DNA from 2 places in the Kitasatospora sp. NPDC059803 genome. Region 2 is predicted to be linked to the other one. Evidence: predicted binding sites of a transcription regulator. Region 2 holds the regulator's gene; the other holds the start of a gene.
The links. Region 2 encodes HspR, which represses chaperone genes until heat shock. Its sites were predicted from a motif close to TTGAGNNNNNNNNNCTCAA; they were not measured.
Positions count from the first base shown of each region.

Region 1 (5,312 bases), on a different contig from region 2:
CCGAACTGCTGGAGGCCCAGCTTGGCGACGACCGTCTCCAGGGACTCGGCGACGGACTTGAAGCCGCCGGTGACCTCGCCGTGCTCGCGGGCGCGGCCGATGTCGTCGAGCACCGGGATCAGGGACTCCAGGATGTTGGAGACCGCGATCTCGCGGACCGTCAGCCGGTCGCGCTCGACCCGCTTGCGGTAGTTCTGGTACTCGGCCTGCAGACGCTGCAGGTCGGCGGTGCGCTCGGCCGACTCCCGCTTGGCAGTGGCGAGTTCGTCGGAGCCAGCACCGGAGCCGGAGTCGGCGGCGCCGGCTGCGGCGGCCTCCTCGGCGGCCTTGATCACAGCCTCGTCGGCGGCGGAGTCGTCGCCGGGCTTGCCGCCCTGCGGCTTGTCCGTCATGCCGCACCGCCCTTGGGCTTCTCGTCGTCCACGATCTCGGCGTCGACGACGTCGTCGTCCTTGGCCTGGGCGGACTCGCCGGCCGGGGCGGCGGCGTCGGCGTTGGCGTACAGCGCCTGGCCGAGCTTCTGCGCGGTGGTGGAGACCTTCTCCGAGGCTTCGCGGATCTTCGCGATGTCCTCGCCCTTCAGGGCCTCCTTGAGCTCGCCGATGGCGGTCTCGACCTCGGCCTTGACGTCGGCGGGGAGCTTGTCGGTGTTGTCCGCGATGAACTTCTCGGTCGAGTAGACGAGCTGCTCGGCGGAGTTGCGGGTCTCGACGGACTCGCGGCGCTTGTGGTCCTCCTCCGCGTACTGCTCGGCCTCGCGCATCATGCGCTCGATGTCGTCCTTCGGCAGCGCGGAGCCGCCGGTGACGGTCATCTTCTGCTCCTTGCCGGTGCCGAGGTCCTTCGCGCCGACGTGCATGATGCCGTTGGCGTCGATGTCGAAGGTGACCTCGATCTGCGGCAGGCCGCGCGGCGCCGGCGGCAGGCCGGTCAGCTCGAACATGCCCAGCTTCTTGTTGTACGCCGCGATCTCGCGCTCGCCCTGGTAGACCTGGATCTGCACGGACGGCTGGTTGTCCTCGGCCGTGGTGAAGATCTCGGAGCGCTTGGTCGGGATCGTGGTGTTGCGCTCGATCAGCTTGGTCATGATGCCGCCCTTGGTCTCGATGCCGAGGGACAGCGGGGTGACGTCGAGCAGCAGGACGTCCTTGACCTCGCCCTTGAGGACACCGGCCTGGAGCGCGGCGCCGATGGCGACGACCTCGTCCGGGTTGACGCCCTTGTTGGCGTCCTTGCCGCCGGTCAGCTCGCGGACGAGCTCGGCGACGGCGGGCATACGGGTCGAGCCGCCGACCAGGACGACGTGGTCGATCTCGGAGAGCGAGATGCCGGCGTCCTTGATCACGTTGTGGAACGGGACCTTGCAGCGCTCCAGCAGGTCGGAGGTGAGCTGCTGGAACTGGGCGCGGGTGAGCTTCTCGTCCAGGTGCAGCGGGCCCTCGGCGGAGGCCGTGATGTAGGGCAGGTTGATCGAGGTCTCGGAGGACGAGGACAGCTCGATCTTGGCCTTCTCGGCGGCCTCGCGCAGACGCTGCAGGGCCATCTTGTCCTTGGACAGGTCGACGCCGTGGCCGGCCTGGAAGACCTTGACCAGGTGGTCGACGACCTTCTGGTCCCAGTCGTCACCACCGAGGTGGTTGTCACCGTTGGTGGCCTTCACCTCGACGACCCCGTCGCCGATCTCCAGCAGGGAGACGTCGAAGGTGCCGCCGCCGAGGTCGAAGACCAGAATGGTCTGGTCGTCCTTGTCGAGGCCGTAGGCCAGGGCGGCCGCGGTCGGCTCGTTGACGATGCGCAGGACGTTGAGGCCCGCGATCTCACCGGCCTCCTTGGTGGCCTGGCGCTCGGAGTCGGAGAAGTACGCCGGGACGGTGATGACGGCGTCGGTGACGGTCTCACCCAGGTAGGCCTCGGCGTCCCGCTTCAGCTTCTGCAGCACGAAGGCGCTGATCTGCTGCGGGTTGAAGTCCTTGCCGTCCAGGTTGATCTTCCACCCGGTGCCCATGTGGCGCTTGACCGAGCGGATGGTGCGGTCGACGTTGGTGACCGCCTGACGCTTGGCCACCTCGCCGACCAGGACCTCGCCGTTCTTCGCGAAAGCGACGACGGACGGCGTGGTCCGCGCGCCCTCGGCGTTCGTGATGACGGTGGGCTCGCCACCCTCCAGAACGCTGACGACCGAGTTCGTCGTACCGAGGTCGATGCCGACCGCGCGTGCCATCGTAAATACCTCCACGGAAGAGTTGAGCTTTACAGGCTCAAGGATGCACGACCGGGTGGGTGCCGTCAACAGGGATGAGTCGCCGCCGCTCAACTTTGCTGAGCGGTCCGCTTCCCGCGGCCGCGGCGACTTCCCGTGGCCTCGGTCGTGGCCGTGGTCCTGGCCGTGGCGCGTGTGGTGCCACGTGACTGCCGCCATAGCTTGGGAACCTTCTGGAGGACTGGTGGCGGGCGGTAATGTCCGGGCCGTCGGCCCGGCAAGTTACCGACGAGTACAATTCGTTCCACGCAAGACCGTTCAAAGACCGCTCAACAGCAAGCCGCAGGAGACGGAGAGCCGATGCAGCTAGCAGCGATCGTCATCTCGCTGGTCACATTCGTGATCGGCACCGCGCTCGCCGCCCGTGCGGCGCTGTACATCTACAAAGTGGTGCGGACCGGCCAGCCGGACCCCACCCGCTTCGGCCGGCCCGCCCAGCGGGTGAGGACCGTCGCGGTCGAGTTCATCGGCCACACCCGGATGAACCGCTGGGGGATCGTGGGCATCGCCCACTGGTTCGTCGCCGTCGGCTTCTTCAGCCTGGTGCTGACCATCGTCAACGCCTTCGGCCAGCTCTTCGACGCCGAGTTCGCGCTGCCGATCATCGGCCACTGGATGCTCTGGCAGCTCTTCGTCGAGCTCGTCGGCACCCTCACCACGCTGGGCATCGCGACGCTGATCGTGATCCGGCTGCTCAGCCTGCCGTCCCGGTCCGGCCGCAAGTCCCGCTTCGCCGGCTCGATCGCCTGGCAGGCCTTCTACGTCGAGTACACGATCCTCGGCATCGGCCTGTGCATCCTGATGCTGCGCGCCCTGGAGGGCGCCCTCAACGGCGTCGACTCGTACGGGCCCGAGCACCTGGTGTCGTACCCGCTGGTCTCCGCCCTCAGCGGCCTGTCGCACGGCACGCTGGAGAACCTGATCTACCTCTTCGCGATGCTGAAGATCTGCATCTCGTTCGCGTGGGCGACCACCATCGGCATCAACCCCTCGATGGGCGTGGCCTGGCACCGCTTCCTCGGCTTCTTCAACATCTACTTCAAGCGCGAGGAGGACGGCGGCACCGCGCTCGGCGCCCTGCGCCCGATGACCAGCGGCGGCCAGCCGATCGACTTCGAGGACCCGGCCGACGACGCCGTCTTCGGCGTCTCCCAGGTCGAGCACTTCTCCTGGAAGGGCATCCTCGACTTCTCCACCTGCACCGAGTGCGGCCGCTGCCAGTCGCAGTGCCCGGCCTGGAACACCGGCAAGCCGCTCTCGCCGAAGCTGCTGATCATGAGCCTGCGCGAGCACGCCTTCGGCAAGGCGCCCTACCTGCTGGCCGGTGGCGGCAAGGACATGGAGGGCGAGGAGAAGGCCACCGCCGAGCAGCTCAAGGACGTCCCGGCGGCCGCCCTGGCCGAGGCCGAGCGCCCGCTGATCGGCACCGCGGAGGAGAACGGCGTCATCGACCCGGACGTCCTGTGGTCCTGCACCACCTGCGGCGCCTGCGTCGAGCAGTGCCCGGTGGACATCGAGCACATCGACCACATCGTCGACATGCGCCGCTACCAGGTGATGATCGAGTCCTCGTTCCCGACCGAGGCCGGGACGATGCTCAAGAACCTGGAGAACAAGGGCAACCCGTGGGGCATGGCCACCAAGGCCCGCCTGGACTGGGTCAAGGAGCTCAAGAAGGAGACCGGCATCGAGGTGCCGGTGATCGGCGAGGACATCGACCCCGCCGAGGTCGAGTACCTCTACTGGGTCGGCTGCGCCGGCGCCCTGGAGGACCGCGCCAAGAAGACCACCAAGGCCTTCGCCGAACTGCTGCACACCGCGGGCGTGAAGTTCGCCATCCTCGGCAAGGAGGAGTCCTGCACCGGTGACTCCGCCCGCCGGCTGGGCAACGAGTTCCTCTTCCAGATGCTCGGCGCGCAGAACGTCGAGACGCTGAACGCGGCCCTGGAGGACGCGCCGGTCAAGCGGATCGTCGCCACCTGCCCGCACTGCTTCAACACCATCGCCAACGAGTACCCGCAGCTGGGCGGCCACTTCGAGGTCATCCACCACACCCAGCTGCTGCAGCACCTGATCGACGAGGGCAAGCTCGTCCCGGTCAACCCGGTCGAAGGCCTGATCACCTACCACGACCCCTGCTACCTGGGCCGCCACAACAAGGTCTACAGCCCGCCGCGCGAGATCATGGACAAGGTCCCCGGTCTGCGCCAGCAGGAGATGCACCGGCACAAGGAGCGCGGCTTCTGCTGCGGCGCCGGCGGTGCCCGGATGTGGATGGAGGAGCGCATCGGCAAGCGGATCAACACCGAGCGCGTGGACGAGGCGCTGTCCCTCAACCCGGACATCGTCTCCACCGCCTGCCCGTTCTGCCTGGTGATGCTCTCCGACTCGGTCAACGGCAAGAAGAACGAGGGCGCCGCCAAGGAGCACCTGAAGGTGGTCGACGTCGCCCAGCTGCTGCTCGACTCGGTGAAGGCGACCCCGCCGGCCGGCGCCGAGGAGCCTGCGACGGTGGACGCGTAGCGTCCTCTGTTCGACAGTTCTGCTACAACTGCCCGGCCCGGTGGTCGCCGCGAGAGCGCCCGCCGGGCCGGGCTTTTGGGGGGCCGGGATGGGCCGGACCGGGGGTGGATCCGGGGCGGGACCCGTAGGGGAGTGGTGCCAATCGCACGGCCGCCTGAGTGTCCGCCCGTTGGGAGGAAATACAGTAGGCGGCAGACCGGCCTCGCGCCGGTCGACCCGTTCCGGACGGCCGGACGGGTCCAGACCACCGACGGAGGTATCGGCCCGCCGGGCCGGGGCCGCAGAGCACAAGGGGAACAGCGCAGACCATGACCGAGGCGATCATGCTGGTCGGTGGTAAGGGCACGCGACTGCGTCCGCTGACCACCCACACCCCCAAGCCCATGCTGCCGGTGGCGGGCGTCCCCTTCATCGCCCACCAGCTGGCCCGCGCGGCCGCCGCCGGCGTCACCCGCGTCGTGCTGGCCACCTCGTACCTGGCCGAGGTTTTCGAGGACCACTTCCAGGACGGCACCCCGTACGGCATCGA
Region 1 covers NZ_JBHWIJ010000005.1:65,104-70,415, reverse strand. Annotated here, with positions in the region: gene grpE (nucleotide exchange factor GrpE) at 1-392, opposite strand, end outside; gene dnaK (molecular chaperone DnaK) at 389-2,221, opposite strand; gene ACFV6I_RS01785 ((Fe-S)-binding protein) at 2,561-4,783, shown strand; partial or broken gene ACFV6I_RS01780 (sugar phosphate nucleotidyltransferase) at 5,092-5,312, shown strand, end outside.
Region 1: dnaK (molecular chaperone DnaK) is a predicted target of HspR. The motif match lies at 2,244-2,262, and genes of this name have one in related genera.

Region 2 (5,312 bases):
CGACCAGGCCGCACACGACCTGTACCTGCGCATCCTCCGGCACGGCGGCTGGATCGACCGGGCCGAGGTGGCCGACGCCGACCGGCCGGCCCTGGAACACCTGCTCGCGCTCGGGCTGCTGCTCGCCCGGCCCGAATCCGACGTCTGCACCGCCGTCAACCCGCGTACGGTCGGCGACCGGATCAGTGCCGAGCTCCGGGCCGAAGGCACCCGGCTACTGGTCCAGGCCGCGCAACTCCCGCAGGCCCTCGACGACCTGACCAAGGCCTACGACACGGCCCCGCGCCCGACCGACCGCGCCGGTACGGTGCATCACGTCCAGGGCCTCGGCGCGGTCATCCGGCGATTCGCCGAGGTGGAGGCGGACTGCCGCCAGGAGATCCTCGTCGCCCAGCCCGGCCGGCCCCGCCACGCCCACCAGTTGGAGGACGCCCTGGAACGGATCGGCCGGTTCTGCGGCCGGGGCGGCCGGATCCGGGTGATCTACGCACCCGGCGCCGTCCGGGACCAGGCGACCGCCGACCACACCGCCCGCGGCACCGAACTGGGCGCCCGCTTCCGGGTCCTGGCCGAGCCGTTCCGCCACCTGCACATCTTCGACCGCCGGATCGCCGTGCTCCAGTCCGCCGACGACCTCCGGAGCGCGACCTTCATCGAGGATCCGGCGACCGTCGACCATTTCCTGGCCGTGTTCGAACGGGACTGGGCCCGCTCCGGCCGCCTCCTCTGGAACCCCGACCAGGCGTCCGCTCCCGAGTCGACGGCCCACGAGCAGGTCGGCCGGCTCCTCGCCCAGGGCCTCACCCAGCGCGCCATCGCCGGCCGCCTCGGTCTCAGCGAGCGGACGGTGGCCGGCCACATCGCCCGGCTGCGCGAACTGCACGACGCGGAGACGCTGTTCCAGCTGGGCTGGCAGCTGCGGGGAGCCCGGACGGGGGAGCCCGATGGGTGAGCGCTGGTCAGCCGGTGGCGGCGCTGGTCGGCCAGTAGCCGGCCCGGCCGACGACGGGGGGCTGCTGCCGGGGGACGTTGAACTGCTCACCGGGGGCGGTCCAGAAGCCCTCGCGCAGGGACAGCGCCATGCCGGCCCAGTCGAGCGCGGTCTCCACGGTGTGGTTGAGGGCCTCCTGCGACCAGGTGTCGTCGAAGACCAGCGGCAGAACGGGGGCGACCTGCTCGATGGTGGCGATCAGCGGGTTGTGCGTGATGGCCTCGTCGACGAGGAGGACGATCGGCTTCCGCAGCGCCGACGCCCACCCCAGCTCCAGGCTCACCCCGGCCGACAGCGGCGCCCCGACGTAGGCGAACACGAGGTCCGCGGACTGCAGGGCCCGGAAGTCGGACGGCACCCGGGGCTCCGGCGCCTGCCCGGCGACGGTCCAGGCATCACTGTGGTGCGCGCTGTACACGGCGGCACCGCTGCGGAGCAGGGTGGTGCGGAGCGTCGTCAGCCGCGTCCGGCTGGCGAGCGTCACCACACTGTCCGCGGGCCCGGTCAGCCGCATCAGCGGCGCGGCCAGGAACACACGCGCACGCCGGCCCTCGGGGGTCTGTCCGGCGTGCTCTCGCAGGTAGGGCTCACTCATTGTCGACTCCGGGGATAGGTGCCAACCAGGCCGATCGCCCCGTTGGGTGGTGACTATCGGAATGCTGCTGTGCATTCGTTGTGGTCGAAACGAACTAGTCATGGACATGTTGTTTGTGGTGTCCCCGTCTTCCCCCTCCCGCGAGAGGGGTTGGGGAGTGCACTGATCGTCTCTGTCGACCGTCGCCACCGTCCACAGAGCCGTGGTGTCATCTCGATGCCTGGCAGAGAGATGACGCACTGGGGTAGCAGGCCCCCTGGCTTCCGGCATGGGCTTGCGGCATTATGTGGCAGGTTGTTCGAAACAATGGCTGGGTACCCGCGCCAAGTCTTAAACAAAGAGAGGGGGCACCATGTCTCGGATACGCCGGGTGGTGCGATTTGTCCTGGTTCCAGTCGTTGTGGGTCTGGCGCTTTTCATCGGGAGCGGTTCGAGCCCGGCTGACGACACGATCTGGAACATCGGGGTTTCCCACGATGCGGCAGCGCCTCAGACCATGGCGCTGGCCAATGACACGATCTGGAACTGAGACCGCCGCGACGCTTGGTCAGTGATAGCTGTCGGAGTCGGTCGGAATGCTGTTCCGGGCCAATGCGTACCCGAGTTGGAACAGCGACTCGACATTGTGCTCGTCGCGCATCTCGGCCAGGTGCCGCGCGAGCGTCCGTTCGCTGATGCCGAGTCTGCGGGCGATCACCCGGTGGTTCACGCCTTCGAGCATGAGGTCGATGATCGTCTGCCGCATCCCGGAGACCACCTGCTGCGGAACGGCGCGCGCGCCGTCGAAGTCCAGCGCCCGGCTCCAGTTCCGCTCGAAGATCTCGCTGATCAGGTAGCTGATGACGGCCCGGTCGTGCACGAAGGCGGCCAGATTGAGGTCCTCGGCGATGGGGATGACCGCGATTCGGCGATCGATGACGATCAATCGCGTGTAGGGCTCCTCCAGCGTCCGGAACCGTCCGCCGGCCTTGGTTATCGTGGCCACGTACTCCCTGGTGGGAGCGTGGTACCGGGTGCTCGGGTGGTAGATCGTCCTGAGCGTGATGCCCAGGCGGAGGGCTTCGAGGTCGCGGGCGAGGATGCCGGTGAGCGCCTCGGACGGGCGCGGCCCGCCGGGTTGGGCGGCGAGGATCTCCTCCGAGGCGCTGGCGACGATCTGCTGCACCCGCTGGTTGATCAGCACCTTTCCCCGCACGTACTCGATCGCGCCGCCGGCCTGCTCCGGTGAGTGGTAGGCGGCCGTCAGGTCGTGGAGATCGGTGGCGAGGGCCGACGCGCGGGTGAGCAGGTCGAGTGCCTGGCGCTGCCAGGTCACGGAGAGGCTCTCGGACAGCTGCTGAGGGTCGACCGCGACGAGGACACCGGGTTCGTCGGTGTCGGCGACCAGAAGGCCTATCGCCACCAACTCCTCCTGGGCCCCGCCCGCCTTGGCGAGGTCGGAGTCCTTCGGAAACCGCCCGTTCTCGCGGATGACCGCCAGATACAGCTCCCGCGCTTCTTTCGAGAGGACGGAGGGCCCAATCGCGGCGGTACCGGGCTGTTCTCGTCCACTCATCTGCGGGCTCCTTGCCGTGGCCGTGTCTGCACTACCTGCCGGGCACCAATACCGGAATCGCAGTGCAGCATGCCAGATCGGGTGGCATCGGTGAGGGCGGCCAGATTTGTTCGACAGCACTCTCTCACCACGATCAAGCCGCCGGCACCCCCCGGGCGGAGGGGAGCCGGCGGCCGGAGGTGTTCAGCCAAGTCTCAGCGCTTGGGGCGCCAGACGACCAGGGCGCTGGACTGGGTGGGCGGCTGGTAGGGGACGAGGTCGCGGCGGTAGGAGGCGTGGACGGCGGCCTCGCGCTGCTGGAGGGCGCTGGTGGCGCCGTCGAGGGAGTCGACCAGTTCGCCGATGCGGGACTGGAGCGCGGTGACCTGGTTCTCCAGCTCGATGATCCGCTTGATGCCGGCCAGGTTGATGCCCTCGTCCTGGGAGAGCCGCTGGACCTCGCGCAACTGCTGGATGTCGCGCGCGGAGTAGCGGCGGCCCCGGCCGGCGGTGCGGTCGGGGCTGACCAGACCGAGGCGGTCGTACTGGCGGAGGGTCTGCGGGTGCAGGCCGGAGAGCTCGGCGGCGACGGAGATGACGTACACCGGGGTGTCCTCGGTGAGGACGTACTGCGGCGGGGCGGTGGGCCGCCGGGTGCGGCGGCCGTCGCCCGGCAGGCCGTCGCCGACGCCGACGCCGGGCAGGCCTTCACCGATGCCGGGGCCGATGGGACTGTTGGGGATCATCTGGTCGTCACGCTCCCTTCGCCGCCCGGAACAGGGCGGCTCGCGGGTCGTCGGAGGCGGTGGCCTCGCGGTACTGCTCCAGGGCGTTCAGCGCGTCCCCGGTGATGTGCCGCGGCACCACGACCTCGACGGTGACGAGGAGGTCGCCGCGGGTGCCGTCCTTGCGGGTGGCGCCCTTGCCGCGGGCGCGCATGGTGAGGCCGTTGGCGCTGCCGGGGGGCAGCTTCAGCTTCACGGCCGGCCCGTTCAGCGTGGGCACCTCGATGGTGGCGCCGAGGGTGGCTTCGGGGAAGGTGACGGGGACGGTGACGGTGAGGTTGTCCCCCTTGCGCCCGAAGACGGGGTGCGGGTCGACGTGCACGGTGACGTAGAGGTCGCCGGGCTGTCCGCCGCGTTCGCCCTGGGCGCCCTTGCCCTTGAGCCGGATGCGCTGGGCGTCCTGGACGCCGGCCGGGATGCGGACCTGCATGGTGTGGGCGGAGCTGGCCCGGCCGCTGCCGTGGCAGTCGACGCACGGGTCGTCGACGATCATGCCGCGCCCGCGGCAGTCCTTGCACGGCTCGGAGAGCGCGAACGCGCCCTGGCCGCGGCTGACGGTGCCGGCGCCGACGCAGGTCGGGCAGACCCGCGGGGTGGTGCCGGACTTGGCGCCGGTGCCGTTGCAGGTGCGGCAGGGGGCCTGGCTGGTCATCCGCAGCGGGACGGTCGCACCGTCGACGGCCTCGTCGAAGGCGAGGGTCACCTCGGTCTCGACGTCGGCGCCGCGCCGGGGCTGGGCCTGCCGGCCGCCGCTGCGGTTGAAGAGTCCGCCGAAGACGTCGCCGAGCCCGCCGCTGCCGGTGTTCTGGCTGCCGCTGAAGAGGTCGCCGAAGTCGAAGCTGTAGCTGCCGTTGCCCTGGCCGGGGCCGCCGGCCCGGAAGCCGCCGTTGGCGAAGAGGCTGCGGGCCTCGTCGTACTCCTTGCGGCGCTTCTCGTCGGACAGGACGTCGTAGGCCTCGGAGATGTCCTTGAAGCGGTCCTCGGCCTTGGCGTCGCCCTTGTTGGCGTCCGGGTGGAACTCGCGCGCGAGCTTGCGGTAGGTCTTCTTGATCTCGGCGGCGGTGGCGTCCTTGGGCACGCCGAGGACCTTGTAGTAGTCCTTCTCCACGTAGTCCTTGCCACTCATGCGTCCACCTCGCTCCGCTCGGCAGCCGCTCCGCGCAACACGCGCCTTTCAACGATTCGCTCGCTGCGCTTGCTCATAGCTGCCGCCACCTCCCGATGTCCATCCTCGCTGCGCTGTCAACAGCCGCTCCACCGGGCGCTGTTGACAGCGCGCGGGGGGGGTGGGCGGGCCGGCCGGCCCGCGGCGCCCGCGGGCGGGACGCCAACCGCCTCCGCGACCCGGACAGCGCGCTCACCCACGGCGCCGACTTCGCGGTCAACGTCAACCTGACGAACGTGTGC
Region 2 covers NZ_JBHWIJ010000008.1:64,203-69,514, forward strand. Annotated here, with positions in the region: gene ACFV6I_RS02640 (LuxR C-terminal-related transcriptional regulator) at 1-952, shown strand, start outside; gene ACFV6I_RS02645 (hypothetical protein) at 960-1,586, opposite strand; gene ACFV6I_RS02650 (helix-turn-helix domain-containing protein) at 2,134-3,141, opposite strand; gene ACFV6I_RS02655 (heat shock protein transcriptional repressor HspR) at 3,336-3,866, opposite strand; gene dnaJ (molecular chaperone DnaJ) at 3,874-5,031, opposite strand; partial or broken gene ACFV6I_RS02665 (hypothetical protein) at 5,127-5,312, shown strand, end outside.